DNA from 4 places in the Cellvibrio fibrivorans genome. Region 2 is predicted to be linked to each of the others. Evidence: predicted binding sites of a transcription regulator. Region 2 holds the regulator's gene; each other region holds the start of a gene.

Region 1 (7,943 bases), on a different contig from region 2:
ATTGCGCAACAATCTCAAAAATCTGGATGATACAGTGACCTATGTAATCACCGACGATTCCGGCCGCCGCTGCGACGTAGCCTCGCACCTGTTGACCCAGGCAGGCTTTGACAGTTGCATCCTGCGCGATTCTGCTCGCTACTACTCTGGTTTGTAATGCCGGCTCAAGCAAGCTGCAAATTTTTGTGGCTTGCCTGTATGATGGCGCCCTGATTTTTATCGCCACACCAACTGGCTATCCATCGATAGAGATAGGGCATCATGAGTAAACAACGCGTATTAACCGGCATTACCACCACAGGCACTCCGCACCTCGGCAATTACGTTGGCGCCATTCGTCCCGCTATTCAGGCGAGCCAAAGTGCAAATGTGCAGTCCTTTTATTTTTTGGCGGATTTTCATGCGCTGATCAAATGCCAGGATCCGGATCTGGTTCATCAATCCACCCGTGAAATTGCCGCTACATGGATGGCATTGGGGCTGGATACCGACAACGCGATTTTTTATCGCCAATCTGATGTGCCGGAAATTCCCGAGCTGTGTTGGGTTCTTACCTGCAATGCAGCGAAAGGGTTAATGAATCGCGCCCACGCCTATAAAGCATCAGTTGATGCAAATCTCGAAGCCGGTGAAGATACTGATTACGGTATTACTATGGGGTTGTATTCCTACCCGATTTTAATGGCCGCCGATATTTTAATGTTCAATGCCAATAAAGTTCCTGTAGGTCGCGACCAAATCCAACACATCGAAATGGCCCGCGATATTGCCGCACGTTTTAATCATCACTACGGTGAACATTTTGTGTTGCCAGAGGCGCAAGTGGATGACAATGTGAATGCGGTATTACAAGGGTTGGATGGCCGCAAAATGAGCAAGAGTTACGGCAATACCATTCCGTTATTTTTGCCGGAAAAACAACTGAAAAAATCGATTAATAAAATCCTTACCAATTTACTTGAACCAGGTCAGGCAAAAGATCCTGATACTTCCCCGGTATTTCAAATCTGGCAGGCATTCGCGACACCAGAACAAACTGCGCAGTTGCGCCAACAGTTTGCAGAAGGTATTGCCTGGGGCGAAGCAAAACGCCAATTGTTTGAATTGATCAATGGTCAGTTAGCGGAGGCGCGTGATAAGTATGAATCGCTTTTGGCAAACCCCGTCCATATTGAAGAAGTGCTGCAAAAAGGCGCCGCAAAAGCGCGAGCTTACAGTCAGCCGTTGCTGGAAAAAGTGCGCGAGGCTGTTGGGATTCGCAAAATAAAATAATTGTATTTTGTGCAATAAAAAATCCCCGCACGTGTAAACGGCGGGGATTTTTTATTGTGTTGTTAGTGTTATTGTGGTGATAATTACTTGGTTAGTGTCGCCACCACTTTTAATACTGCCGAAGTCAATTTGCTTAATTGATCTTTGCTGATAATAAACGGGGGCATTAAATAAATAACATTGCCGAATGGTCTTATCCATACGCCCAACTCTACAAACATTGGCATTAACTTGCTGGTGTCCACCGCATTCTCCAGCTCGACCACGCCAATCGCACCCAGTACGCGCACATCGCTAACGTAGGAAAAATCCTTGCAGGGCGCTAATTCTGCGCGCATTTGTTGGCCGATATTGGCAACGGTCGTTTGCCAATCGGAGTTGAGTAATAAATCGATACTGGCGTTGGCAACAGCGCAGGCGAGTGGGTTGGCCATATAGGTGGGGCCGTGCATAAAAATGCCGTTCTCGCCCTTGCAGATACCGTTACTGATTTTATCGTTGCAGAGTGTCGCTGCGAGGGTGATATAGCCAGCGGTGAGCGCTTTGCCGATGCATAAAATATCCGGGCTGATGCCCGCGTGTTCACACGCAAATAATTTTCCCGTACGACCAAAACCGGTGGCAATCTCATCGACGATCAACAAAATTTCGTTTTTATCGCAGAGTTCGCGCACGCGGCGCAAATAATCCGGTGAATAAAAACGCATGCCGCCAGCGCCCTGGACAATGGGTTCGAGAATTACTGCTGCAATTTTTTGGCGATGCTGCTGGATCATCTGTGCAAATTTTGCGATGTGTGATTCTTGGAATGGATCATCAAAACCGCAGGGTGGAGCTTCGGCAAACAAATGATGTGAGAGTGCATGATGAAACAAGTGGTGCATTCCCGATTGCGGGTCGCATACTGACATAGCGCCAAAAGTATCGCCGTGGTATCCGCGTTTCAAGGTCAAAAACATGGTGCGCTGCGCTTGGCCCTGTGAATGCCAATATTGAATTGCCATTTTGAGCGCAACTTCGACGGCGACTGAACCTGAATCTGAAAAGAAAACTTTGTTCAAACCCTCTGGGGTGATTTTGGCGAGGGTAGTGGCGAGTTTTACCGCGGACTCGTGAGTGACGCCGGCAAACATCACATGCGCCATTTTGCCCAGTTGATCAATGACTGCCTGATTTAATACTGGATGATTGTAGCCATGCAATGTGCTCCACCAAGAGGACATGCCATCGATTAACACTCGACCGTCGGCCAAATGTAATTCCACGCCTTGCGCATGGCTCACTGCTGTGATCATGCCCGGTTGGGTAAACGAGGTGTAGGGGTGCCACACATGGGCGCGGTCTAAACGCAGCAAATCATGGTTGGCAATTTCTTGGGTGTATATCATGGGAATTCCACATCATTCGCACAAAATAATTATCTGCCTTGCCCAAGCTTAACGAAATTTTTTGCAAAAAGCTGAATCAATTTCATTTATTAGGCTGGGTATTAATTAAATCTGATGATCAAATCCAGTTGTTTATGCGAGAGTTTATCCATTTCGCTATTCAGCCCGTCAGCAATACTGATCTCTTGTTGTGTTTGATCGGAAATGCGCGCAATCGATTGAGTGTTGCGTTCAATTTCCAATGCCATAGAAGATTGTTCTTCTGCCGCTGTGGCAATTTGGTGGGACATCTGGTCAATCGTGTTGACTGAGTGAGAAATCGAATCCAGCGCAGTACGGACATTGCTCATTTCATGCACGCTGCGATCGGCTAGATCTAAACAATTTTTCATGTTGAGACTGGCGTCTTCAGTGGCTTTGCCCAGGTTGCCGATGATTTGTTGGATGTCACCGGTGGATTCTTGCGTTCTCTGCGCCAGCGAGCGCACTTCATCGGCCACTACCGCAAAGCCCCGCCCCTGTTCACCTGCACGCGCGGCTTCAATTGCTGCGTTCAGTGCAAGTAGGTTGGTTTGTTCGGCGATCCCGCGAATCACATCAACCACATTGGCAATTTTGCTACTGTCTTCGCTCAATTTATTGAGCACACTACCGAGGTTGCCAACGGTTTTTGATAAATCATCAATTGCGTGGCGGGCACCTTCAATAACAAGATTGCCTTTGTCCACTTCTCCAATCGCCGCTCCGGTCGCCATCGATGTTTGGTTTGCGCCGCTTGCGACCTCTTGCACCGCCAACGCCATTTGCTGCATTGCGGTGGCAACACCCGCGGTCTCTTGTTGCTGGGCGCTCATACCTTCGTAGGTTTTGCGCGCGTGATGATGAGCTGCCCCTGCTTTGTGTTGCAGCTCTTTGGCTGACTCACCAAAGCGCCCGAGTGCAGTACGCAAGCGCGATTTTATGGCGTGTTGCGCCAGTTCAATTTCACCCATAGCATCGCAGCGACCGGTGTAAATATAAGCGGCAAAAGGATCGTTGATGGTGTTGCGGGCCTCTTGTAATGCCTGTGCAATACGGTTTTGTTGCAGCACTTGCGCAGTGCCGCCGATGATAACTGCGATTACGGCAGTAGCTATGACTGAGGTGATTGAAAGCGAAGCGAACATGCCGGTAGCGACAAGTAACAATATCCAGCTTGTCAGTGCAATGAGGGTGCTACCGCCAAAGTCACTCCAAAATTTTTCCCAGGACGAATAGGGTGGTTTACCTTGGTTCAAGCGTTCATAGACATATTCCGCACGGCGAACCAGATTGGGGTCTGCTTTGGCGCGCACGGATTCATAGCCATACACCTGACCCTTTTCGCGCAGTGGGGTGATATAGGCATCGACCCAATAATGGTCACCATTTTTGCAGCGGTTTTTAACTATCCCCATCCAGGGCTTACCGGCTTTTAATGCTGTCCAGAGCATACCGAATGCCGCTGGCGGCATTTGCGGGTGGCGCAAAATGTTGTGCGGTTGGTTGAGCAATTCTTCACTGCTGTAGCCGGAAATGCGGCAAAACGTTTCGTTGCAAAATTCGATATCGCCGCGCAGGTTAGAGGAGGAGACGATTTCTTCGTGGTTGGAAAGGTGTACTTCCCTGCCGGTTACATGACCATTATTGCGCATGAGTGAATTCCTGAAATATCGACAAAAACTTGATCTTTCGTGCCCTGTTTTTGTCAAATTGCAAAAAACTCACGAGCAGATCATCTATCTTGGTTTTTCAAGCCTAGTCCAAAATTGGCGAATCTCTAGTTGCCTTATAGCCATTTAGTTTTCAGGCGGCTCGGGTGTTGGTTGACTGGGGAGCGTAGAGTTTGCCATGGACGAGTTGCGATTCGCGCAGAAATCGGGCGAGAGCGGTGCGCGTCTCTTCCTCCATATCGATAAACTCGACACTAATTTGAGTGTGGCGATAAGGGCTACGGCCGATACGAAAGGCGCAGATACGCGCGCGGCAGCGGATCTGTAATTCATCGTTGATATCGACTTCGCACATAGGCAAGAGCGCGCCATGGCGCAAGTAGGGAAGCATGTTGCCTGCTATTATCAGGCGCAGGCCGCCTGTGGAAATATCTTGCAGGGTGCCATAGCTTGGCTCCTGCCCGAGGGTACGAATTTTTACTGAGAGCGGTGATTGGTGGCCGATGATATAACGCGGGGAGCTGCGTCTGGGCATGTAGTAGACGAATTCGGGCAGGGTGATTGCAAAGCCAGAAGCATTATATGTTGAACCCATGGCGACAATATGTGCACGAATGACAAGTTGCTCGCCATTGCGGTGATGGCGCAAAGTGATCTCGTCACCCGCGTCCAATATATGCTGTTGGGGAAACAGATCGTCCAGCCATAATAGGCCGCGCTCAACATCAATTGCCAGGATCATACTTTGATAAACGCGGCTGGCGCCTGTGATTTTTACCTCCAGCAGTTGTCGTTGTTTTAGCAGCTCCCAGAGTGGGAGATACTGGTCGGGAATATGACTCTCCGGAGATATGCCGTCCTGCTCCGTAAGCGGATTTTTTAGCTCTGGGGTCTGGTGTGTGACAGAAGAGCGAAAACTTTTCTTGAACAGTTTATCGAGAAACGACATTACTACCTCCTCGCGGCAAAGATTCTCCCCCGGAGTTAATTTCAGCGGGGTTTGATAGGGGTAAGAGCAAGCCCTATGCCAGATACTTGAGATGCCAGTTTGATAAGGTGTGCGGGCGGGGCTTGCTGCTGTTTCAACCATTTAGCCTGCAATTCCGGAATTATAGACCGGCAATGCCTTGCCGCGTTCCGGTGATTGATTTCAACTTGCGCGCAAAATCCGTACAATGCGCCGCTCGCCGACCCAGTCGCCGTTTGATCTACCCTCCCGCACGAGTTATGAGTCCATGAAAGAGTTACACGAACGCAAAGATCGCCTTGAATTTAACAAGCTGCAAAAGCGTCTGCGCCGCTTGACCGGTTCAGCGATAGTCGATTACAACATGATCGAAGATGGCGACAAGGTGATGGTGTGCCTATCAGGTGGTAAGGATTCATACACGATGCTGGATATCTTGATGAGTCTGCAAAAGACTGCGCCCATTTCGTTTGAGCTGGTTGCGGTCAATATGGACCAGAAACAACCGGGTTTCCCTGAGCACGTTCTGCCTGCCTATCTTGAGCAGGTGGGTGTGCCTTACCATATCATCGAGCGCGATACCTACAGCATCGTCAAAGAAGTGATTCCGGAAGGCAAGACTACCTGCGGACTCTGTTCGCGTTTGCGCCGCGGTACGCTCTATGGTTTTGCCGATGAGATAGGCGCGACCAAAATCGCGCTTGGCCATCACCGCGACGATATTATCGAAACCCTATTTTTGAATATGTTTTTCGGTGGCAAATTAAAAGCCATGCCGCCCAAATTATTGGCGGATGACAAGCGCAATATCGTCATTCGCCCGCTGAGCTATTGTGCCGAAGAGGACATTGCGCACTTTGCCGAATTGAAAGGTTTTCCCATTATTCCGTGCAACCTTTGCGGGTCGCAGGAAAATTTGCAGCGCCAAGTGGTGAAGGATATGTTGCAACAGTGGGAGCGCCAATTTCCTGGCCGTACCGAAACGATTTTTTCCGCAATCCGCAATGTGCAACCATCGCAGTTGGCAGATTTGAATTTATTTGATTTTGTAAATCTGAAAACCAACAAAGATGCATCTGTTGATGATTCCGGCACGGATTCTTGCAGCATATTGTCGCTGGCACCCCTTACTGACAATTCGGTTCAGTATGTTGATGTGTTGGATATTCATTGAGAAAAGTTAGCGATATCCGTGAAAAAGGCCTGATTGAAAAATCAGGCCTTTTTTCATTGTAAATTAATAAAAATTAATTTTTGGCGGTGAGATAAATCGTTAATTCTTGACCTGGATGAATGTAGCTTTCATCTTTCACTTTATTCCAGTTCAAAATATCTTTTTTGGATACATCAAATTTGCTGGCAATTTTGTGTAGGGTATCGCCGCTTTTAATTTGATAAGTGATTTTGTTATCTGCAGGTTGGGTAGCAGTTTTATTGACCACTAATAATTTTTGTCCCGGTTTTAATTTTGCGTTAGCCGGTAATTCATTCCACTTCAGCAAATTCTTAACGCTGGTATCGTGTTTTCTGGCGATGGTCCAAAAACTGTCGCCCGATTCGATGGTGTAGTAGGTGCCGGTATTTTTTTGTGAGCGCTGGGCTATCTCTTGTTCTGCTTGGATTGCATAGGGCGAGCTCATCGGCGACTGGCCGGGAATGCTTAAACTTTGGCCAACTTTTAATTGTGATGATTTGAGATTATTAGCGGATTGAATTGCAGCAACACTGGTTCCAAAACGTTTGGCGATTGCACCAAGAGTATCACCGGATTTTACTTTGTAATCGCCAGCTACTTGCATGGTGGCGATTTTGGGAAGCTTGTCGAGGTTCAGAGTAAATTGCGCGGCATCGGCAACAGGCACAAGAAGTTGGTGCGGACCAGTGGGATCAGTGATCCATTTGTTGTAGCCCGCATTGAGATTGCGCAGCTCTTTAGGGTCAATCTCCGCCATGCGTGCCGCTTGGGCAAGGTCAATTGGTGCGCTCACGTTCACAGTGGTGAAGTAAGGGTTATTGGAAATTTCACCCAGCTCCAGATCATATTTTTCGGGGTTAGCTATCACCTTGGAGAGCGCGAGCAATTGCGGAACATAGGATTGGGTTTGTTGCGATAACGGCAGCGACCAGAAATCTGTCCCCTTGCCTTGTTTGCGGTTTTTTTCAATCGCGCGGCGAATGGTGCCTTCACCTGCGTTGTAAGCGGCGATGGTCAACAGCCAATCGCCATTAAACATGGTATTCAGACGTTTAAGGTAGCGTACGGCGGCATCGGTGGAAGCAACTATATCGCGACGACCGTCATACCAATGGTTTTGCTTGAGTCCGAAATTGCGCCCGGTCTGTGGCATAAACTGCCAAACGCCAAGAGCCTTGCTGGGTGATGAGGCAAAAGGGTCATAAGCACTTTCAACGATGGGAAGGAGCGCCAGTTCCATTGGTAATCCGTTTTCACGCAGTTCATTCGCAACATAATAGAGGTAGGGTTTGCTTTGTTCTGTTACTCGATCAAGGTAGCGCTGATTGTTGGAAAGCCAGCGCAGATTTTTGTTGACCTTGGCATCACTGATTTCGGGAAAGCTATACCCATCTGCAATTTCTTCCCAGAGATTGCCGTAATCACCGGTG
Region 2 (7,943 bases):
GCCGCCTCCGATCAATGAGATGCAGGACGAATCTGGTAAGAAACAATAAGGGCGCCCATTCGGCGCCCTTGTTTTTGGTAGTTTGTTTTTGCGCGCAACCCGTTAATCCTGCGCTTCCAGCTGCTCGCGGATAAACGCAAAGAGTTTGCGTGCACTCGCAGGCGGCTTGTTCTCGTCGCGCTCTTTTTGCGCGGTGCGGATCAACTGGCGTAAGTGCTGCACATCAATTCCGGGGCAAGAGGTGACCAGTGTTTGGAAAATTTGTTTGTCGCCTTCAATTAGCAGGTCGCGATAGCGCTCTACCTGGTGTTGGCGATGCACATATTGATCGCTGCGGTTTTGCAGTTTGTCCACTGCTGCTTTGATTTCCTCGTGGTTGCCTTCGCGCATCAGGCGGCCAATATATTGCACCTGGCGGCGGCGGGCTTCTTTGGGGGGTAATTTGCGCGCGATGTAAATCGCATCCAGCATAGTGTCGCTCAGCGGAATGCTGGCAAGTTGCTTTTCGTTCATGTCGATCAGGCTTTCCCCCAGCGCTTGCAACGCATGCATATCGCGTTTGACCTGCGATTTGCTAAGGATGTAGTCATCGGGGTTGATGTCGTCGTAGTTGTAAACCATGGCTGTAATGTCGGAGAAAGAATCAATAAAAGGGCGCGCAGCTTAGAGTAGTTGCCCGGGAACAACAACCTTTGTCGCTGGCTTTGGTTTAACAATAGGCTATTTATTCGCCTTCTTCAAAGCGGTCGGCAATCAGTGCGCGGATAGCACAGAGCGCGGCATCAGCATCATCGCCCTCTACGCTGACTTCCAGAGCAGTGCCCTGGCTAGCGGCTAGCAGCATCAACGACATAACACTCTTGGCATCGGCCCAGTTACCTTCGCCCACGCGTGCGAGTACCTTGGCCTGAAATTGGTTGGCAAGGGTCGCCAGCTTGGCGGCGGCGCGCGCATGTAGGCCGCGCTTGTTGATGATATCGAGCGTTTCGGTCTGCATGATCTAGGGTTTTTTGTGTTTGTTAATGTCGCGATGGCGAACTTGAACATCGCTAAAACTGTGGTCGAAATGTTTTTGCAGCCGCTCCGACAAGTAGACTGAGCGGTGTTGGCCGCCAGTACAACCGATTGCAATAGTGATATAGCTGCGGTTGTTGGCCTGATAGCGGGGCAGCCATCGGGTCAGGTAATGCTCGATATCTTCGTACATCTCCCTCACCGTCATTTGCTCTTCCAGAAACTCAATCACTTCCTGATCCTTGCCGGTTTGCGGACGCAGATTGGGCTTCCAGTGTGGATTGGGCAGGCAGCGCGCATCAAATACCAAATCGGCATTCACGGGTACACCGTGTTTGAAGCCAAAGGATTCAAACAAAATAGCCATGGTCGATTCACTGCGGCCCACGACCCGCTCTTTCACCAGATCGCGCAACTCATGCAGATTCAGGTGGCTGGTATCGATAATCTGGTCAGCACAATCGCGGATGGGCTCCAGAAGCTGCTGCTCAGCGCTGATCGCCTCTTCCAGGCTAGTATGTTTATCTGACAGCGGATGCTTGCGGCGGGTTTCACTGAATCGCTGGATCAATACCGGTGGTTGAGAATCGAGGAACAGGGTCTGGAAGGGCAGATGCGCTTCTTTGAGGGTGCTGATCATCTGCGGGAAGATAGCCAGATCTTGCCAGGCATTGCGCACATCGATACCAATGGCAAAGCGGTGTTGGTCATCTTTGTGGATCTGGATCTGGGCAACCAACGCAGGTAGCAGGCTGACGGGCAAGTTGTCGATACAGTTGAACCCCACATCCTCAAGGACATGGAGTGCCGTACTCTTACCCGAACCAGACAAGCCACTGACGATCACCAGATGCATATAAATCCTGTTTACGAGGTTGTTAGCGCTGCATCATAGAGCGCTTCATTAGTTTTGGAGGCGCGCAGGCGCTGGCGGTATTCGGCGTTGTTCAGTGCGCCAGCCAGTGCTGCCAAGGTTTGCAAGTGTTCGCTGTGGGCATCTTCCGGCACCAGCATCGCGAACAGAATATCGACCGGTTGCGAATCTATTGCATCGAAGTCGATTGGATCGGTCAGGGTAATCAGTGCACCCACAGTGCCTTTACAGTGTTCAATACGGCAGTGGGGGATTGCAATTCCGTGGCCAATACCAGTGGAGCCGAGGCGCTCGCGGCCAATCAGGCGGCGGAACAATTCATCGGCATCAATATCGGGGATATCCTGCGCAATGGTGTTGGCGAGCAACTCCAGTGCGCGTTTCTTGCTGCCCCCTTCGACGCCGCAGAGGGTGCGGCTGGGGCTGATCAGGGATTGAATTTGCATGACAAGGTGATGCTGGGCATCTCTCAATAAATAATGCAGACATCGCAAGGTGGCGATGGCGGCGTAGGTTCAGTTAACGATGGCGAGCTATCGCGCACTCAGCGATGGCTGCGCATCTTCTCTTTGTGTTTAATCAATTGGCGGTCAAGTTTATCAGCCAGTGCATCAATCGCGGCATACAGATCTTCATGAGTAGCTTCAGCGAATACATCTTTGCCACTGACATGGATAGTGGCTTCTGCTTTTTGGATAAGTTTATCTACCGAGAGGATAACGTTGGTGCTGGTGATGCGGTCATGGTGGTGCGTTAAGCGCTCAATTTTACTGGTTACATACTCTTTCATGGAATCGGTAACTTCTACATGACGACCGCTGATATTTATTTGCATAGATACTTCCTCTCGCTAGAAACAAAACGGTTGCGACTGGCACAACCTCGCATTACATCAGTGATTTTTTGATCCGAACTTTATTGGTACTACTAATACAACTAAATAGCTAAATAGTTTTGCGTTCATTCGACGGCGGAATATTGAGTGATTCGCGGTATTTGGCAATAGTACGGCGTGCCACTTGAATCCCCTGCTCGGCGAGCAGGTCGGTAATCTTGCTATCGCTGAGCGGTTTTTTCGGATTCTCGGCACTTACCAATTTTTTGATAATCGCGCGAATTGCAGTTGATGAACATTCGCCACCACTGTCGGTGCTGACATGGCTGGAGAAAAAGTATTTCAGCTCGAAAATACCCTGTGGTGTGTGCATGTATTTTTGGGTGGTGACACGTGAAATAGTCGATTCGTGCATCTCAACAATTTCAGCAATATCGTGCAGCACCAATGGCTTCATCGCTTCAGGACCATAATCCAAAAAGCCGCGCTGTTTTTCCACAATACAACTCGCCACTTTTAACAGGGTTTCATTGCGGCTTTGCAAACTTTTTAAGAACCAGCGCGCCTCCTGCAAATTATCTTTGAGGAAGGTGTTGTCGGTGCTGGAGTCGGCGCGTTTCACCATAGAGGCGTAGTCGGAATTAATGCGCAAGCGCGGCGCAATATCCGGATTGAGTTCCACTATCCAGCGGCCATCGCGTTTTTCAACGAATACATCAGGTACTACATATTCGGTATCGCCATTGGCGATCATATCGCCTGGGCGCGGATTCAAACTTTGAATTAATGCCACTGCCTGGCTTAATTCAGCTTCTTTCAATTTGGTGCGGCGCATCAGCTGGCGATAATCGCGGCTGCCGAGCACCGGCAAATATTGTTTGGCAATTAATTTTGCCGAGTCTAAAAACGGTGTTTTCGGATCAAATTGTTGCAATTGCACCAACAGGCACTCAGATAGATTTTGACTGCATACGCCGCAAGGATCGAACTGTTGCAAGCGGTGTTGCACCGCTTCAACTTCGTCGAGTTCCAGCTCTTCAAAATCGCTGCGCATACCTTCAAAAATTTCTTCGATGGTGATGGACAGCATGCCGCTCGGTTCCACCGCATCGATAATTGCCATCGCCAGTACGCGGTCGCGATCCGACATGGGCGTCAGGTTTAACTGCCACATCAGATGGTCGTAGAGCGAATCAGTTGCGGCGCGGCGACTTTCAAAATCATTGTCTTCGTTGTCGTAATTGCTTGAGCTGCTGCTGGATGATGATTGGTAAACATCATCCCAGCTCGTGTCGACGGGGAGGTCACTGGGGATGGAATCGCTCCATTCGCCGGCGTCCGCACTAAATCCGTCGCCCTCACCGTACACATCACTATCGCCAAAACTCTCACTTTCACCAAAATTCTCACCTTCACCGAAGCTTTCACCGCCTTCGGTATAGCTATTGGTTTCGCTGTAGTTGTCGGCGCTGCTGGAGGAGAAATTTTCGCTCGCGGTAAAGTCAGTGCCGTGGTCAGTACCGGCTTCAGCAGCGATCTCTAACTGGCGAGTGTAATCCGCTTTATCCAGCTCACTGCCTTCGTAATCATTGGTGCTACTGGGGCTGTCGAAGCTTTCCTCCACTTCCAACATAGGATTGGATTCAAGCGCTTCCTGGATTTCTTGCTGCAGGTCTAATGTCGATAGTTGCAGTAGGCGGATTGCCTGCTGCAGTTGCGGAGTCATGGTCAGCTGCTGACCGAGTTTGAGCTGGAGAGATTGCTTCATTGTGTGAACGACAAACCCTTATAACGCAGGATGGAAAACATCAGATAGGTGGAGTTTAGTCAGGGTTTGGCGCGCAAGCAATAAGCTTAAGCAAGCTTTATGCCTAATGATCAAAGAATGTTACTTGTCAAGTTGTTTGTGTGTTGCCGAAGGTGTTGCTGACGGGCGGTTGGTAACACTGGTGGTGACGGGTTTAGCCACCTTTACAGACGGAAATGCTCGCCTAAATAGACTTCACGCACCTTGCTGTTGCTGAGTACGGTTTCGGCATCGCCCTCGGCAATAATGTGGCCTTCGCTTACAATATAGGCGGTCTCACATATATCCAGTGTCTCGCGCACGTTGTGGTCAGTAATCAGCACGCCAATACCGCGGTCCTTAAGATGGCGCACAATTTCTTTGATATCGTTGACCGAGATGGGGTCAACTCCGGCAAAAGGTTCATCGAGCAAAATAAATTTGGGGTCGGTCGCTAGCGCACGAGCGATTTCTACCCGGCGGCGTTCGCCCCCTGAAAGTGCCATCCCCAGGCTGTCGCGGATGTGGGTGATGTGAAATTCATTAAGCAATGATTCGAGCTTTTCCTGGCGCTGGGTGCGATCCAGATCCTTGCGGGTTTCGAGGATTGCCATGATGTTATCGGCGACGGTCAGCTTGCGGAAAATCGAGGCTTCTTGTGGCAAGTAACCGATGCCGGCGCGAGCTCGGCCGTGGATGGGCAGTTGGGTAATATCGCGGTCGTCAATTAATACATTGCCATTATCGGCGGGCACCAGGCCGGCAATCATATAAAAGCAGGTGGTTTTACCGGCGCCATTGGGGCCGAGCAGGCCGACGATATGGCCGCTCTCCACAGTAATCGAGACGTCGATAACGACTTTACGTTTTTTGTAACTTTTTGCGAGATGGCGTGCGTGCAGGCTGGGCATATGAGTTAAGGGGTTGCTTCAGTTGATGAGGATTGGGCTGCACTGGATGCGGCAGCGGGCTGGTCGTTACTGGTTTCAGTTTTGCCCGCCTTGGGTGGGATCACGATTTCGATCCGCTGGCCATCGCTGCCCGATGCACCATTACTGCCCGCCGCTTTCATCACTTCTTTTACTAAGTCGTAATCGATATGCGGGCCACTCATGACCGCACCGTTTTGCTCGACCGATGCATCTTCAATCAACACAAGATGCTCATTGCTGGGGGTATAAGTAATTTGTTTGGCAGCGGCGGTGACTACACCTTGATCCTTTTCCGGTTGCTGTTGGAAGCGCGCCGGGTTGCCGGTGGCGATCATTTTTTCAACACTGCTGTCGGGATTGGTGTGGATCACGATAGAGTCTGCCGAAATCACCAGTGAGCCCTGCTGGATTTTCACTGAACCAGTATAGGTGGCGACGCCGTTTTTCTGGTCGACGGTCAGATTATCCGCCGAACCGCGAATAGTTTCATTTTTGTCGCCGGGCAAAGCCAGGGCAGTGTTGCTATAACTGACAAAAACAGCAGCAATCGCTAGCGCAAATGGAGCGAGGGCAAAACGGAATTTAACGGGGATCATAAACAGCCTTAACCTGGGACTTTAACTGAAGCCGACTCTGCGCCAGGTCAGCATCCATACCTATTGCGTCTATCTGGCCTTTAGCGCTGCGCATATTAACAGCTTTGTCAGTTTCCGCGAATTGTTCACTGGCGCGCACCTGTAGCTCACTGGTGGTGATTTGGATCAGCCCCTGCGAAGGGGTCTGTTGCTGAATCAGGACATTGTCGAGCAGGCGGATCAACTGGCCATTTGCTTCACTGCGACCAGTGCTGGCACTGACCAGCCAGGGAGCATTAGCTTCGGCATCGTAAAACGCCATATCCGGGCGCTCGATCAGGGTGTAATCCGCATTCGAAGGGCCATCGGGATTTGCCTGGTAATGGGTGACTTGCGGTGTTGATAATTGGTAGTGCAATTTGCCTTGGGCATCGAATTCGCGAGTTTCCACGGCTTTCATATAAGTTTGGGGAAAGCCACTGGCGTCATATTCGTAGCCCACCAGTTCTGCTTTCTGGCGCAATGAAAAAGCAAAAAAACAAATCACCAGCGCGAAGGCGATTAGCCATGGTGCTGGCACATACTGGTGAATTCGGTAAGCGCGCTGCAACAGGTTCATCGTCTAGTCTTCACCGTTGTTCGCGAGATAGGGCGCCAAGGCTGCATCAAACGTCCCTTGGGCTTGCATTAACAAATCGCACGCGGCACGCACCGCGCCTTCGCCGCCGCGCTCGCGACTCTGCCAGTGGGCACGTGCCGCGACGCTGACATGGGCATTGGCGACGGTAAATGCGAGGCCGACGCGGGTCATTACACCCAGATCTGGCCAGTCATCGCCCATGAAAGCGATTTCATCCAATGCGACTGGATGCTCCTGCAGTATCTCCTGCAATGCCTCCCATTTATCCTCGCGCCCCTGTACCAGGATATTGATACCCAAATCGCTCGCGCGTCGGGCGACCAGATTGCTGGTGCGACCGGTGATGATCCCCACTTTTACCCCGGACTTTTGCAGGGTTTTAATGCCCTGACCATCAAGTGTGCTAAAGGATTTAAATTCTTCGCCGTTGTTGCCAAAGTAAAGGCGACCATCGGTCAGTACGCCGTCCACATCCAGTAATAAGAGTTTGATGCGGGCGGCGCGTTCGCGCAATTCAGGGTTCATGCGGTAATTCCGTTTTTTAGATAATACCTGCACGCAGCAGGTCATTGATTTTTACGACACCCACCAGCGCCTTTTGTTCGTTGGTGATGAGTAATACATTAATTTTTGCTTGTTCCATTAATGCGAGCGCTTCAGCGGCCAGCGTATTTTCACGCAGCATTTTGGGTTGGGTATTCATCAGTTCACCCACTTTGGCGGTACGTATATCCACACCTTTGTCGATACTGCGGCGCAAGTCACCGTCGGTAAAAATGCCGAGCAAATTACCTCCCTGATCCATCACCGTGGTCATGCCAAAGCCTTTTTCTGACATCACCATCAGCGCGTCCAACATAGGTGTATCGGGTGCTACGCGCGGAATGTCGTCGCCGCTGTGCATCACATCGGCAACGCGCAACAGCAGTTTGCGCCCAAGCGCGCCCCCGGGGTGGGAGAACGCAAAATCCTCCGCGGTAAAACCGCGTGCTTCGAGCAGTGCAATCGCCAATGCGTCGCCCATTACCAGGGTTGCGGTAGTGCTGGATGTGGGTGCTAGGTCGAGTGGGCAGGCCTCGAAGACAACACTAATATCGAGATTAACTTCAGCGATTTCGCCAAGGGTTGATTGTGCATTGGCGCTCATGCTGATGATTTTAATTCCAGCGCGCTTGAGCAGCGGCAGCAGAGTGACAATTTCGCTCGATGTGCCCGAGTAAGAAATCGCAAGCACAATATCATTCTTGGTAATCATGCCCAAATCACCATGGCTAGCTTCGCCGGGAT
Region 3 (7,943 bases), on a different contig from region 2:
TCGCGCTGACTGTATTCGCTGCCCGCCGTTAAATGTTCACGCACTATGGTGGAGGGCGAGTAGTAAGTGACTTTATCGCCGTCGGGCCAGATCACATTAAAATTAACCGAGGGCATGCTTGCCTCCCATGGCGGTCAGTGGTTGTTGGTTAACATTCCAAAATTCGGCGGTGGCGCCGAGGTAGTCGAGTTGGATTTTTCCATCGCTGGTGAAGCTCCCAATAGGCGCACAACTTAAATGTGAGTGCTGAAAATAATTCAGCAGAGCCGATACTTTTTCTGGTTCCACCGCGAGCAAAAAACCAAAGCTTTGAAAAGCGCGCAGCCAACGCAACAAATTCCCTTCAGGGCGCGGGATTGCACTTAAATCCAACAGGGCACCGCAACCGGTTAATTCCAACATCATGATCAAGGTGCCAAGCAAACCACCGTTGCTAATATCTTTTGCAGCAACGGCTAAATCCGCCTCTGCCAATTCCGCCGGTACATTCCACTGCGCGCGAATCTGTTCCGGTGTTTTACCTTGCACGCAACCCCAGTAGGGCAAATCGCCGTGCCAGCTGCCGGTTAAATCCGTCAACATAAATAAACGCTGACCGGGTTTGATGTGATGGCAGGACAGCAATTTTTTCGCCTGCCCGGTAATCGCCACTGCGAGGTGCGGCGTAAAACCTGGTTGAATGCTGCTGTGGCCACCCGCAAAATGAATTCCAAACACATCGCAGGCGCGCTTCATGTGTTTTAATAAAATTGCGCTGGCTTCTTCATCGCTATGCCAATAAGCATTGACGATTGCGGTTGGCCTGCCGCCCATTGCGGCTATATCGCTGATATTGACCATCACCGACGACCAACCTGCTGAACGCGGATCATTGCGCACAAAATCCGGCAACATGCCTTCCATCGCCAGCAGCTGAAAGCCCTCTGCCGTTTTAAATGCAGCGCAATCATCACCTGGCATTGCGTAGCGTTGTTCAAGTGTCAAATCGGTTTGGTCGCCGCAAAAACTGGCAGCAATTTTTATCGCTGTTTTTGCAGAAATTTCTGGAAGTGCACGCAGTTCGTCGCACAGCGAATCCAATTCACTTTGTTGGTGATGCCCCCAACTGCTGCAGGCGGATTTTTTGTTTTTGACGGTTGCAAGGCTATTCATCACCATCACCTCAACTCAAATGCCTTGGCATAAATGGATATTGCTCCAACTCAGCTTGCATACGCACATGAGGTCGCCCCGCCACTTCAATAGTGCCCAGGGTTTGCCAATGCACTGAGCGAAAATAAGTTTCATTTTGTGGCTGCACGTTGGCGAGAAAACGTGTGCAACCTGAATCTTTTGCGCGCGATACCGCTTCATTAATCAAGGCTTTGCCGATGGATTGATGACCGCGATAAGCGCGTGCAACACACAAGCGGCCGCCAAACCAGAGATTGTCGTGTTCATCATCGACTTGGTAAATACGCACCGCTCCCACAACGTCATCGGCCACTGCACAGTTAGTTGCGAGTGCAACAATGGCAATCGCACGAAAGTCCTGTCCGTCTTGTTCGTTGTCTGGCAGGATTTGTTGCTCCTGCGCAAACACCGATTTACGCAGTGCAAAATAACGCTGCTTCTCCCATGAGCTTTCCGCGACTTTCACTTGAATATGTTGCGAGCGGAAATCGGTAAACTGTTGGTCATCAAACGCATACTGCAGCCGGGCCATGAGCCACCTCCTGTTCGTAACTTTTGAGTGATGAGCAGGCACCGCACTTCGCGCAACCTGCTTTAAGTGAATCTGATTGAATACCTGCACGCACCAGTGCGGGACCAAGTTCGCGAAATAAGCGATCAAGCATTTCTGCACTCGGCATAGGGTGATGCTCCAGCGGCGTACCCGCGACGGGCACAAACGGAACCACGAAGGGATATACACCGAGCTCAATTAATTGTTTGCTCATCGCAATAATTTCACCCTCGGTATCGCCCAAGCCCGCAAGAATATAAGTGCTGACATTGCCGCGCCCAAATACCGCAACCGCCGCTTTAAAAGCCGACATGTAACGGCTGAGTGGCACTGTTGCTTTGCCCGGCATAATATTTTTGCGCACGCGTTCGCTCACCGCTTCAAGATGCATTCCGAGTGCGTCCACACCGGCATCTTTCAATCGCTGAAACCACACATCATCATCGGGCGGCTCGCATTGCGCTTGAATGGGAATATCCACTAGCGCACGCACCGCTCGTGCAGATTCGACTAATACTGCCGCACCGCGATCCAATGTTTTGGGTGTGCCGGTGGTCATAATCATTTGGGTTACGCCATCCAACTCCACCGCTGCGCGCGCAACTTCGGCCAATTGTTCTGGTGTTTTGTGCGCGATGGTTTTTCCGTTTTTTAACGACTCTTCAATCGCGCAAAATTGACAAGAGGTATCGCGGTTGCGATAGCGTACGCACTCTTGCAACACGGTAGTCGCGAGCACATCTTTACTGTGCAAGGTGGCGATCTTCCAATAGGGAATACCGTCGCTCGTCGTTAATTCATAAAATTTCGGACGCCCCGGCATAGCGGCTTTTGCAATTAATTTTTCGTTTTCAAATATCAATACCTGCTCGTGATTCGCATCCGCTTTGGCACTAAACGGTGAGCGCTTCACCTGCTCGTTAAACACGGGAATCATGCTGGTCTGGCTCACAAAATCGAACGCCTTGTGATCCGTCGGTCCGGCACCGCCTGCGCGCGTTAAGCCAAGATTTTTTTCATCGACCCAACGCAACCCCTGAGTTTGGATTTGCGTTAATTGCTGACTGCTCAGTGCCATGACCAGAATCCTCTAATTGCTTGCGCTGGAGAGATGAGTATTTGCAACAGCAGACACCAGCATTAAACCCGTAGCGCTTTCATCCGACGATTTTTTCTCATTCGCTGCGCTGGGTTTTTTCAATGGATGGGTGTGACTTGTTGGTGTTTTATCGATTAGTAAGCTCAATAATTCGGGACGACTGTAGTGCCCCACGGAATCCATCATGCGTTTGCGTTTGTTGATGAGATTAAAATCCAATTCAGCGATGCACGCGCCTTCACCTGAATCGCTGCGCAAGGGCGTGCCGAGTAATTTTCCTTCTGGCGAAACAATTGCGGTAAAACAGCCGCCGCTAATTGCAGCGATTGGCCCGCCGGTATCAGCAACAATTTGCGCTTGCTGCTCCGGCGTTAACCAACCGGTGGCATTCACCACAAAACAACCGGACTCCAAAGCATGATGGCGAATCGTAGCTTCAATTTGTTCGGCAAAAATTTCACCGACTAATGAGCCGGGAAACATGCTCACGTGAATTTGTTCGCGGTCCGCCATAAGCGCGTAACGCGCGAGCGGGTTGTAATGCTCCCAACAAGCGAGCGAACCCACGCGGCCAACGGCGGTATCTACTGCGCACAAACCAGCGCCATCGCCCTGCCCCCACACCATGCGCTCATGAAACGTCGGTGTAATTTTTCGGCGATGCTGCACAAGCTCGCCATCGGCATCAAACAACAATTGCGCGTTGTAAATAGAACCGCCATCGCGCTCGTTGATGCCGACAGACACCACCATCTTTGCTGCTTTGGCAGCGGCAGAAATTTGCTGCGTGTAAATAGAGGGCACCTCTACCGATTCTTGCATCAGCAACAAATGCTGTGCGCCCATCGCGCAGGGTGCCTGGATAAATGAAAAATACGGGTAGTAAGGCACCAGAGTTTCTGCGAACACTGCCAGCTCGACTCCTTGCTTGCCGAGATCTGCAATTAATTCGCAAATTTTATTTACAGTGCCGGCGCAGGAGTAAAGCACCGGGCTGCACTGGACGGCAGCAGCCACGACTTTGTTCATAGGTAACCCTGATTGTGTTGAGTGTTAATGAAAGAACAGGTTAAACATCAGCAAAAAAATCAGGTCGTCCAGGTGTGAACAACAAACGCATTTTCACGTCGCATCAACAATTGCAGATCCATCACATCGAGCGGATTGATAGGACGGATACCTTCGATCAAGGCTTTTTCGGTTTGCCCATAAAGCGCTTGCAAAGCAAAACGGCAGGCGTAGACCTCGCCACCTTCTGCCATAAAGGCTTTCAGTTGCGCGTTGTAGGCGAGGTGACCGGGGAAAGCTTCCGCACCCAGTGTTGGGAAACCGCGCTGCACCCCCAACAACACGCCTGGGCCGTACAACAGGATTTTGGTTTCAAAGCCTTTGCGCAAAATGCGTTTGGCTTGCAGCAAATTCACCAGGCCAATCGAGCCTTCAAAGGCCACGGTATGAAAGGTCAGTAGCGCTTTTGCGCCGGGTTCAGCTTGCACATCCTCAAACACTTTTTCTTCGTAATCGACCAGAAAGTCACCGGTTTGATAATGGGGGATATCCACGACTGGCATAGCTGTTTCCTCAATGTTGGTAGTGCGATAGACGCGGTTGGGTTGAGCGACTTCGGTTAAGTCGTACTACCCCTATTGCGATAGGCGTACCAGCTTTGAAAGAAAACACCGGAAAGCGAGCATGTAACTTTTTTATTTAATCAATTCAATGAGTTAAATCAGAAAAAATATAGGCACTGAGGAACCTGAGCACACACGGGCTTAAAAATTCACAACGCAATTGCATAGTAATACTCAAGTGCGTAGCATTGAGTTACGCACTTGAGTAGAACCATATGCCACTTCACCCAAGAGAAAACCTTCATGTTTGATGCTGATTCATCTGAAGAGTGGGGCCGCCTCGCCTATTGGATGCGCAATGCCGCGTTTGAGCAGTGCCCCGAACCGCTGATGCTGCTCGACCCGCTGGAAAACAAATATATCGACTGCAATATCGCGGCCACGCAGATGCTGGGGTTTGATCGGCAAGACATTCTGAAAATGCCCATCTCTTACATCCACGGACGCGAACTGGGTCAGTTAATCGTTTTTACGCAAGAGGCATTGCAGCGCGGTCACGCCAAAAGCAAACGCATTCCCTGTCGATTAAAAAACGATATGCATATTCCGGTGGAGCTATCGGCGTCGCGCACAGTGATTAAAGGGCGCGAATATTTGGTGGTGTCGATTAAAGATATTGATTCTGAAGAGCGCCAGCGCGATAAAGCCGATGCCGATCGCCTCGCCCGCAACGGCATTCTGGAATGGAAACATTTGCAATCGATTTTTCAGCAAGGCGAGCGCGATAATTTATTAATGCTCACATCCGTTGGCGACGGCATTTATTGCGTGGACACCAACGGCCTTTGCACTTTTATCAACCCCGCCGCGAAACGTTTGCTGGGCCGCACTGATGGCGATGTGCTCGGGCAAAATATTCACTATGTACACCATCACACCCACGACGATGGAACTCATTATCCGGTTGAAGACTGCCCTATCTATGCCGCCATTCGCGATGGCGTGGTGCACGAAGGGATTCAGGAAGTATTTTGGAAACAGGACGGCACGCCCTTCCCGGTTGAGTTCACCAGCACCCCGATTATTTCTGGCGGCAGCATTATTGGCGCCGTGGTGGTGTTTCGCGATATTAGCCAGCGCATGGAAACCGAAAAACAATTGCGCGATGCGTTAAAAGAAGTGAGTGAATTGAAAGCCCGCCTTGAAGATGAAAACGCCTACCTGCAACAGGAAATCTTAATCGAGCAGCGCTACCACGGCATTATCGGTGAAAGCACCGCCATCAAACGCATCCACCAACAAATTGAATTAGTAGCGCAAACAGAAGCCAACGTATTAATTACCGGCGAATCGGGAACCGGCAAAGAATTAATTGCGCGCGCGATTCACGATGCCAGCAATCGCAAAGACAAGCCAATGATTCGGGTTAACTGCGCCGCAATTCCGCACGAATTATTTGAAAGTGAATTTTTTGGCCACATTCGCGGCGCATTTACCGGCGCGGTGCGCGACCGCATTGGCCGTTTTGAATTGGCCAACGGTGGGACTTTATTTTTGGATGAAGTGGGCGAAATTCCACTCGAACTACAAAGTAAATTATTGCGTGTACTGCAAGAGGGGCAATTGGAGCGAGTGGGTGAAGAAAAGACCCGCAACGTGGATGTGCGCATCATCGCCGCCACCAATAAAGATTTGAAAAAAGAAGCCGAGGCGCATCACTTCCGCGAGGATTTATATTTTCGCCTGAATGTATTCCCTATTCACTCGCCCCCATTGCGCGAGCGCGGAAACGACATCACTCTGCTTGCCACTCACTTTCTTGAGCAGGCGAGCCAAAAGTTCAGCAAAAAAGAGTGCAAGCTGCGGCAGAGCGATCTCAAACCCCTGCTGACTTACAACTGGCCGGGCAATATTCGCGAACTGCAAAATGTGATGGAACGGGCGGCAATCACTTCGCATCAGGGTCGCGTCACCATCGACCTGCCGCTCACAGCATCCGCGACCGAAATGACCATCGCAAAAGAATTACCAAGTGAGACAGGCATTATCGGCGATGACGAAATGCAGGAGCGGGTAAAGCGCAACATGCTTGCAGCATTGGAGCAGTGCGATTGGAAATTGTTTGGCGATGATGGGGCAGCGGCTTTGCTGAAACTAAAACCCACCACCCTGGCATCGAGAATAAAACGGCTGGGCCTGAAGCGATAACACGCATCATTGGCTCCTAACTAGCCTTGCGCCTTTTTGAGGCCTGCAGCCCAGCGGCAAAACTGTACCGCCCGCCTTACAAAATCCACCAAGTCCGCTAGCACCTGCTATAACTAAACCAGCTCAGCCAAACAGAGCCGCGCCCGAACATGCAAGGTGTGCGGTCGGCTAGCAGGACGCCCACCACTACAGCTAACGACATAAAAATGAATAAGAGCTTGGTTTTACTCCTGACAATTGCCATCGCGCAGTTTGCGCTGATCCCTGCCAGCTATGCGGACAATACGGCCGCAGCATCTGACTACCCCAAAAAAATCCACTTTCGCAACATCATGCAAAACCAGGATATTGCGCTGGGTGAGGTGGAATCAATTATTCAGGATTACCAAGGCTTTATCTGGCTGGGTGGGCGCAATGCGCTTTTGCGCTACGATGGCTACGAGTTTTTGCCTATTCCCGCCGCCAAGGACCCGGCGAATGTGACCGATACAGAACCAGTCAATCAGGTATTGGAATTGCTGGAGGACAAACAACAAACCCTTTGGGCGGCGACCCGCTCGGGGCTGTATCGTTATGATCGCGACCATGAGGTTTTGCTGCCGGTCAGTATTCCAGGCAACTTGCTGAACGAGGGAGGGGCGATTAATGCGATTGCCGAAAGCCTTGCGGGCGATATCCTGATTGGTACTGCCAACGGCTTTGGCATCCTCAACCAGGTCAACGGCAACGTAGAAGTGTTAACCCTGCAAAATGGTGGCCTGCCAAGCAATCCGGTCAATGACATAGTGGTGGAGAAAGACAATCTTATTTGGCTGGGGTTGGATACCGGTTTAGCGCAGCTGGATCTGGTAAGCAGAAAAATCACCTTGCATATTCCCAAGCCGGAAAACCCCAAATCCACACTGGAAAACAGCATCAGGACCGTGGCAGTGGATCACTCAGGAAGAATCTGGGCGGGCAGCGACAACGGCATTTATCGTTTGGATAGGGTGACAAACCAATTCACTCATTACCAACACAAAGCCAACGACCCAACCAGCCTACCCAATAATTTTTCCTGGCAAATTTATGTGGATCGCAATGGTTGGATATGGACGGGGAGTGATGGCGGAGGCTTGAGCCTGTACAACGAACCGCACGATAACTGGATTCTGTTTGACCGGGGCGACGGTGGTGCGGGCAAGCTAACCAGCAATACCATCCGCCGTATTTATGAGGATCGGATTGGCGACCTCTGGATAGGCACCTATCCCTCAGGTGTACATATTTATGATCGCTCCAGCGCAGCAATCCGCGTTTATCAGAAATCGATCATCGCGAACCAGGGGCCAATGGACAA
Region 4 (7,943 bases), on a different contig from region 2:
GGTATTCTTACTACCGGGAATAATTAATAAATCACACGGCGGAATAGTTTGATTCGGGCCCACCCATTGGAAATGAATTTGCGGATGCAAGCGCAGCGGATCAAAATCGGTATGATTGGAAATACGCGGTAGCGCCAAAACCGCCACACGACATTTTGCATCTTGCTTTTGCGCATCCTGAGTCAGTGCATCTTCTGCATCCAGATATAAACCCTGAAGATAGGGAATCACACCCAACACTGGCTTACCGGTTTTTTGCTCCAGCCAGTCCAGACCCGACTGCAACAAACCTATATCGCCGCGAAATCGATTGATAACAAATCCAATCACCCGCTTGCGCTCAGACTCGCTCAATAATTCCAGGGTGCCAATCAAATGCGCAAACACACCACCGCGATCAATATCCGCAATTAAAATAACTGGGCAATCCACTGCCTCAGCAAAACCCATATTGGCGATATCGCGGTCGCGCAAATTAATTTCAGCGGGGCTACCCGCCCCCTCAACCAAAATCACATCATACTCGTGTTGCAAACGCGCATAAGAGCCCAACACAAAACCCATCGCCTGGGTTTTGTAATCGTGATACACCGCCGCATCCATATCAGTAATTGCGCGCCCCTGCACAATAATTTGTGCACGTGTATCGCTGGTGGGTTTAATCAGGATGGGATTCATATCCGTATGGGGCTGCAAACCAGCCGCCTGTGCTTGCAGCGCTTGTGCCCGGCCAATCTCGCCGCCATCAACAGTGACAGCAGAATTGAGAGCCATATTTTGCGGCTTGAAAGGCACAACCGAAATGCCGCGATTTTTTAAAATACGGCAGAGGGCAGCGACCAAAGTGGTTTTACCCGCATCAGAGGTGGTGCCTTGTATCATTAAGGTTTTAGCATTTTTTTTAGCGAGACTTACCACTCAATCCCCTTCTGCGCTTTCACACCCGCGTTAAACGCATGCTTGACAGATTTCACTTCGCTAAACGTATCGGCCAAATCTTCCAGATATTTTTTAGCGCCGCGCCCGGTAATAATCACGTTTTGATTGCGTGGACGATTTTGAATTGCTGCGACCACCTTTTCTTTATCGAGATATTTGTAATTGAGCATGTAGGTCAGCTCATCGAGCAGAACTAAATGAATATCGGGATCGCGAAATACATGTTCACATTCAGCCCAGACTTTTTCAGCGGCTTCTTTATCTTGCTCAGCACTTTGGGTTTCCCAGGTAAAGCCGGTGCCCATCACAAAATATTCGAGTTGTGGGCTGGCGCCGCGAAAAATGCTTTCGGTTAAAAAGTTTTTTTCACCGCATTCCCAAGTGCCTTTAATAAATTGCACTATGGCGACTTTGTAGCCGTGGCCAAGGCAGCGCAGAGCAGTACCAAAACCCGACGAGCTTTTCCCTTTGCCATCGCCGGTTAATACAATCACCACACCGCGCTCTTCGTCGGCGCGTGCGATTGCCGCATCGACAATTTCTTTGCGCTGTTGCATGCGCTCTTGGTGGCGCTTGGCTTTTTCATCGCTCTGGCTATGGTCGTCGGTCATGGCAACTCTCTTTGATCTATTGGTTTTTGATTTTTGATGATTGGTGGGTATCGCTTGCGCTCCACCCACCATACTCAGGATTGATTAAAAACGATAGGTGATGCTTGCTTCGTAATTGCGCTCCGGTTGTGGATATTGGTAATAACCTGCCGTTGGCGAAACACCTTGAAGGCCAGCGTAACGTTCGTTAGTCAGGTTTTTAATGCGCCCCGTCACTTCAACGCCTTGGTATTCCCAAGTCACATTCAAATTGAACAATACCAGTGGATCTACTTTAGCCCAAGCATTCGCATCATCACCCGAGCGATAGCGCGCACCTGTGTAACTTGAATCCAAATACACAATTAACTGCTCCACTGGAGTGAAAACAACGGCGATATTTGCGCGGTTTTCGGCTACGTAAGGCACTTTATTACCGGGAAAGCTACCGCTGGTGAGTTCGGCATCGGTATAGGTGTAATTTGCCCGCAGGCTAACCTCATCACTCAAAGTGAGTTGCCCATCAATTGCAACGCCTTGGCGACGCGATGAATCCAAATTCACGTTAGCACCATGTCCATTCCATGAATTGGTATTTGCAATAACAGCATCATAAATGAGCTCGTTATCGAGATCCATGCGATATAGAGACCATTGCACAGCGGCACGCTCACCGCGCCACTCTGTACCCAACTCACCAGAGCGGCTGGTTTGCACCTCCAAAAATTCTACACCCGGTAATACCAATCCATTTTCATCGGCATTGGCAAAACGGAAACCATCAGCATAGCGGCCAAACACTCGCCAACCATTATCCAATTGATAACTTAAACCCAACTCACTCGCGGTGACATCATCGTCGTGGCGAGTTTTGCTTGCATGATTGATATCTTCAACCGAGGAGCTGCGTGCGCCAGCAGTCAGACTTAGTTGCTGCGTCAGCGGGTAAACCACTTGCGCATATAATGCATCAATTGTTTGCTCAATATTCGTGCCCCAATCAGGCACGGTATATTCTGAATCAACCTGATCATAACCAATGGTTACCAAGGTATTTCCGTTGCTGCCCGGCAAGGTTCCCACAACGCGCGGCGTCAAATTTTTTACGCGCATATTGCCCAGCGTTGGTGAACCATATCCGTAATAGGATTCAGTATCTTCATCGCGGTCAGCAAATTCTGCCAATAATTCCCAGTGTTCGCCCAGACCAATACCGCCGCCAACACGGGCGAGATCCGTTTTCTGGTTCGCGTAATCAGTCAGTGTACGCGCTTGGCGCGGATCAACTGCAGCTTGCGAATCCAACAAGTAACCAGCGAGATTTAATTCATCATCAATATTTTGCGCTTCAGCGAACACAAAGCCTTTTGCAAAATCGTAGCGCAAATTACCCAGCACATTTTCATAGGCCGATTGGTTATTATCGCGATAATTATCCGCATTGCGCTTTTGCGCAGATACGCTGTAACTCAAACCATTTTCAAAGCCTTGGCGAACACTGGCGGTGTAATCTTCCAGATTATCAGTGCCGCTAGTTGCACTCGCTGAACCATTGATTTCACCTGCAACAGCGCGACGGGTGATGACATTGATCACGCCGCCAACCGCTTGATCGCCATAGAGCACACCCGCACTGCCCTGCACAATTTCAATGCGCTCTACATCTTTTAATGAGACGGTATTTAACGCAGGTGCGGCCAATGATGGGTTATTTAATTTACGGCCATCAACCAACACCAACACGTTATTAGTGCCCGACAATCCGCGCATGGAAGCAGTCACATTGCGCGCGCCGCTACCGTCGGAATCGGTGAGCTGGATTCCCGCCTGGGTGCGCAACACTTCCGACAATAACTTTGCACCACTTACGCGAATTTCTTCCTCAGTGATAACTTTAATTTGTGTCGCAACCGGCATCTGCGCGGTTTCGCTGCGTGTTGCACTTACATAAACGGTTTCAAGTTTTTTCTCTGCCGCAAACGTCGTTGGAGCGATAATGGAAACAATGGCAGCACTGAGGCCACCGAGTAAAAACGCACGTGACTGGGTAGTGGACTTGCTAAACATGAGATTCCTCAATCCTAAAAGGGATGAGGGAGGGAAAGCGGAAAAAGAGGTATGGGTACAGCCCAAAATACACACAGATTTCCACCGATGTTGCCCTCCGCGACATCGTGAACAAGTAAGGAGCTATTGCTCCGTGTATGAGGCTGGTATCGGACTCATGCTGCGAGCAGCATTTACCGTTGCGGGGGCAGTGTCGGGATTGCATCGCCTTTACTTACTATTGGCGAACACGCACCGACTTCCCATTGACTCTGATCCTGGCGCTCTCGTTATAGAGAATAATTGCCCATCAGACACCTCGGGCGCGCAAGTTACGAGGTTACTTAGGGCGAGTCAAGCGCCAATAACCCAACTCGATTTTATCTACTCTGGCACCTGACTATTAATAATTAAAAAGTCTATTTCGATATAACTGATAGAACCGTCAACGTCGAAATGTTTTACAGTGCACATAATTATTGCTTGATCTTTCACCTCAAAACCCTTGCGCACCAAGCCAAAGCATAAATTGGCCTCTTTTTTGCTCTACCTTTTTCAGCAATCCTTTTTAGAGCACCATAATAAAAAGATTGCTTTTCTGATTCTTCCCTAGTTCATGTTGTTCCCCATATTTTTTAAGGGAATAAACAAAACACACCGGGACGTATATTTAAATTCTAAAGTTTAGGAGAACTTTACTATGTCAAACTTTCTCACCAAATCACTGCTGGCATTAACTGCATGCTCTGCGCTCTTGTCTTCTGTTGCTTTTGCCGTACCAGTTACAGATGTTCAAGAATATGCAAATAACACCGCTACCGAATATTTTGTTGACCAAGACGCTAACAAATACAACTCACCCTATTACAGAGGCGCTCAGGAAGATTGGGGTTGGAACCACGCTGCTATCGCAGGTACCTTCACTTCAATCGTTTTGGATATTTCTGCCTTCGACGTAGATGAATTTGCTCCAGGCTGGCAAGGTGAAATCGACATGATTTATGTGTTCGATGGCAGCAGCTGGTTAGGTATGGGCAATCTGGATGGCGCAAATGATATTTGGGCTTTCACTTCTATCGATTTGACTTCATACAGCTGGGCACAAGCTCAGGTTAATGCTGGCTTGCAAGTCAAAATGGATATCGATTTGAATCAAGAAGGTTGGTACGTCACTTTGGGTAAAGCAACCCTGACTGTTGACGGCGGCAACCAACAATGCGTACCAACTCCAGGTGTTCCTTGTACTCCAGTGTCTGAGCCTACCTCTCTCGGTCTGCTTGGCTTGGCATTGGCTACCCTTGGTCTTGGCTTGAGACGCAGAAAAGCAAAAATCGCTGCTTAATAGCAATAGCGGTTTAGCTTTCCCCCCACAAAGCCCCATCCACAAGATGGGGCTTTGCTGTTTTTATAGCTTACATTTTCCTCAAATTACCCACCGAATAAATACTTAAAAACTCCCCCCGCCACCTTTGTTGCCCTTAAATACGTTATAGTATAACATCACCAAAAATTCAAACGCTGGTCGGCCTGACCGGTAAATCTGTTTGCTGTTGGATGTGGAGAGAAAGATGTTGGTTACTAAGAAAAACATGACGAGGTCCTTGCTATGTCTAGCGATAGTCGCCGCCAGCCATTCGGCACTGGCGCAAGTACAAGGCGTGGTGCGCGATGAACAGGGGCAACCAATTGCCAACGCCAGTCTGGATGTGGTGGGCTCCAACCTGCAGATACGCACCAACGCACGCGGCGAATTCAGCCTTCCTGTCCAAACCGGTAAAGATGTCGAGCTACATGTAAAAGCCCCGGCATTTATGCACAAAACCTTTCATCTTGCGCAGGGCGATCAACCAGCCGAGCTGGTACTGAGCAGCACCGCAATGGAAGTGGTGAATGTGGTTGGCCTGCCTTGGCACGCATCCAATATGGAATCGGCACAACCAGTGACTGTGCTGGGTGGCGAGCAATTGCGCGACCGCCAGGCAGCTACGTTAGGTGAGACGTTAAAAAATGAAGTCGGCGTGCACTCCAATTATTACGGCCCAGTGGCGAGCAGCCCGATTATCCGCGGCCTTGAAGGTCCGCGCGTCTTGATAACCCAGAATGGATTGGACGCTGGCGATGCCTCACGCGTTGGCCCCGACCACGCCGTGGCGACAGAAGCCTCAACCGCGCGCCAGATAGAAATCCTGCGCGGCCCTGCCACTTTGTTTTATGGCAGCGGTGCGATTGGCGGTGTGGTGAATATTGTCGATGATCGCATTCCGCAAGGCACCGATACCTACGGCGAGTGGCGCTTGGAGCGCGATTCCGTTGCCAATGACAAACTTGTCGCCGCCAGTGGCAATACCGGTGTGGCCAATGTGGGTTTACATCTGGATGGATTCTGGCGTGAAGCAGACGATTACAAAATCCCCGGCGCTGCAGAAATCGAAACCCATGAAGAGCACGAAGAAGAAAATCACGCAGAGCACAACGAAGATCGTTTAGCCAACTCATCCACTAAAGCAAAAGGGTTTAACCTGGGCACCAGTTACATTTTGGATGAAGGTTTTGTCGGTCTCTCCTACGGCCATCTTGAACGCCAATACGGCATTCCCGGTCACGGCCACGAAGGCGAAGCGGTCGATGTGTACGCCGATTTAAAACAGGACCGCTTGCAATTCCTGAGTGAACTCTCGCTTGACGACGACTGGTTCAGCGCAATCAATACCCGTTTTGGTTTTACCGATTACGAACACAGCGAAATTGAAAATGGTGCGATTGGAACGACGTTTAACAACGAGAGCCAGGAAGCGCGTATCGATTTATTCCACCATCCACTCGCGGATTGGCGCGGTGCAGTGAGTGTGCACTACAAACACGCCGATTTTTCGGCGATTGGTGAAGAGGCATTCACACCGCCCAGCGATACCAGCACGCTCGCGATTGCATTGATGGAGGAGCGTCACTTTGGCGATGTGCTGGTGCAATTAGGAGCGCGCATCGAACAAGTCAAAGTATCTGCAGACAATATGCGTGTCGATTTAAATGAACATCACCATGAAGATGAAGGCGATCACCACGACGAATACTTAAGCGTATTTTCTATCGATACCGAATCAACACCGTTTAGTGCCTCCGCTGGATTGGTGTGGGATTTCACCCCCGGCTACAACCTCGCCTTTTCTTACACCCATGCAGAGCGCTCACCTTCTGCAGCAGAATTATTTTCATTCGGCCCACACATTGGCTCAGGCTTGTATGAAGTGGGCGCACTGCTACAAGTCGTGGAAGATGAAGCGGGTGAATTTCATTTTGATTTGACGCGTGCGGATATTGAGTTGGAAACCTCCAACAATATCGACCTTTCGCTGCGCAAATTTGAAGGCGATTTTGGTTTTATCCTCAACGCGTTTTATAACAGCATCAACAATTATTACTACCTGACTGATACAGGTATGACGCTCGAAGGTGCGCATGACCATGCGAGTGAAAGCGGCGAAGATGAACACGAAAACAGCAGCGAATTACCGGTATTTATTTATCAGGCACACGATGCAAATCTCTATGGTTTTGAAGGCGAAATTATTTGGCAGATGAGCACGCCCTTAAAACTCAGTATCACCAGTGACTATATTCGCGCACAACTGGATGAAGGGGGCGATTTACCGCGCATACCACCCTTGCGCATAGGCGCGCGTGGCGAATATGAAATTGGCAACTGGCGCGCCGAGTTAAGCGGTCAACATTATTTTGAACAAGACCAAACCGCCGCCTTTGAAACCAACACCGACGGCTACACGCTCATTGATGCTCAGGTGAGTTACTTGCTCAGTGAAGATCTAAAAATTTATCTCAAAGGCCACAACCTCACCGACGAATACGCGCGCGTGCACGCCTCCTTCCTAAAGGATAAAGCTCCCCTGCCCGCACGTTCATTTGCTATAGGTGTTAGCGGCAATTTTTAGCCCTTAATTTATTGTAATCCACTAGGCACTAGTCTTGCCCGCGCATGCGGGTATCCATAACTATTGCCTGAAATAAGCAATACTCAAAAGGTAATCGAGAAATGAAAACAAGTGTGCTACCGAGCCTTACATTATTATTTGTGGCCGCGCTTCTCAGTGGTTGCGGCGGAAGCGATACCAAAATTGTTGAACGCGAACCCGTCCCTATTGAAGACGACCATGATCACGATGATGAAGTGACAACACAGGGACGCTTGTTAATTTCCGCCAAAGACCAGGCTAAAGTCAGTGTGGTTGATATCAATGAAAAAAGCGTGTTACATGAAGTGGCGGTTAGTGAAGCGCCCAACGCACTTTATGCAAGCCCCAATCACCGCTACGGTTTTGTGGTACAGCGCACGGCTGACCGCGTAGACGTCAT

The links. The regulator sigma-54, encoded in region 2, starts transcription at its own class of promoters, with help from an activator protein. The targets are predictions, from matches to a motif close to TGGCACANNNNTTGCNNT.
Region 1: a site for sigma-54 is predicted at 5,364-5,381, ahead of J2X05_RS08200 (flagellar brake protein). Genes of this name have one in related genera too.
Region 3: a site for sigma-54 is predicted at 4,471-4,488, ahead of J2X05_RS12010 (MSMEG_0572/Sll0783 family nitrogen starvation response protein). Genes of this name have one in related genera too.
Region 4: a site for sigma-54 is predicted at 4,106-4,123, ahead of J2X05_RS14195 (PEP-CTERM sorting domain-containing protein). Genes of this name have one in related genera too.

What each region holds. Positions count from the first base shown of each region.
Region 1 covers NZ_JAVDVX010000002.1:772,746-780,688, reverse strand. Annotated here, with positions in the region: gene J2X05_RS08220 (cyclic nucleotide-binding domain-containing protein) at 1-157, shown strand, start outside; gene J2X05_RS08215 (tryptophan--tRNA ligase) at 262-1,272, shown strand; gene bioA (adenosylmethionine--8-amino-7-oxononanoate transaminase) at 1,356-2,660, opposite strand; gene J2X05_RS08205 (methyl-accepting chemotaxis protein) at 2,762-4,333, opposite strand; gene J2X05_RS08200 (flagellar brake protein) at 4,485-5,300, opposite strand; gene ttcA (tRNA 2-thiocytidine(32) synthetase TtcA) at 5,587-6,492, shown strand; gene J2X05_RS08190 (lytic transglycosylase) at 6,566-7,943, opposite strand, start outside.
Region 2 covers NZ_JAVDVX010000008.1:37,255-45,197, forward strand. Annotated here, with positions in the region: gene J2X05_RS18755 (YhdP family phospholipid transporter) at 1-49, shown strand, start outside; gene yjgA (ribosome biogenesis factor YjgA) at 103-621, opposite strand; gene J2X05_RS18765 (HPr family phosphocarrier protein) at 725-997, opposite strand; gene rapZ (RNase adapter RapZ) at 1,001-1,870, opposite strand; gene ptsN (PTS IIA-like nitrogen regulatory protein PtsN) at 1,882-2,334, opposite strand; gene hpf (ribosome hibernation-promoting factor, HPF/YfiA family) at 2,433-2,723, opposite strand; gene J2X05_RS18785 (RNA polymerase factor sigma-54) at 2,833-4,491, opposite strand; gene lptB (LPS export ABC transporter ATP-binding protein) at 4,695-5,420, opposite strand; gene lptA (lipopolysaccharide transport periplasmic protein LptA) at 5,426-6,037, opposite strand; gene lptC (LPS export ABC transporter periplasmic protein LptC) at 6,024-6,635, opposite strand; gene J2X05_RS18805 (KdsC family phosphatase) at 6,639-7,181, opposite strand; gene J2X05_RS18810 (KpsF/GutQ family sugar-phosphate isomerase) at 7,198-7,943, opposite strand, start outside.
Region 3 covers NZ_JAVDVX010000004.1:155,188-163,130, forward strand. Annotated here, with positions in the region: gene J2X05_RS11985 (MSMEG_0570 family nitrogen starvation response protein) at 1-116, opposite strand, end outside; gene J2X05_RS11990 (sll0787 family AIR synthase-like protein) at 103-1,152, opposite strand; gene J2X05_RS11995 (MSMEG_0567/Sll0786 family nitrogen starvation N-acetyltransferase) at 1,163-1,705, opposite strand; gene J2X05_RS12000 (MSMEG_0568 family radical SAM protein) at 1,680-2,804, opposite strand; gene J2X05_RS12005 (Nit6803 family nitrilase) at 2,817-3,854, opposite strand; gene J2X05_RS12010 (MSMEG_0572/Sll0783 family nitrogen starvation response protein) at 3,914-4,396, opposite strand; gene J2X05_RS12015 (sigma 54-interacting transcriptional regulator) at 4,700-6,604, shown strand; gene J2X05_RS12020 (ligand-binding sensor domain-containing diguanylate cyclase) at 6,811-7,943, shown strand, end outside.
Region 4 covers NZ_JAVDVX010000005.1:178,153-186,095, reverse strand. Annotated here, with positions in the region: gene J2X05_RS14210 (cobyric acid synthase) at 1-882, opposite strand, end outside; gene cobO (cob(I)yrinic acid a,c-diamide adenosyltransferase) at 912-1,550, opposite strand; gene J2X05_RS14200 (TonB-dependent receptor) at 1,635-3,596, opposite strand; cobalamin riboswitch at 3,721-3,912, opposite strand; gene J2X05_RS14195 (PEP-CTERM sorting domain-containing protein) at 4,276-4,917, shown strand; gene J2X05_RS14190 (TonB-dependent receptor) at 5,165-7,522, shown strand; gene J2X05_RS14185 (hypothetical protein) at 7,624-7,943, shown strand, end outside.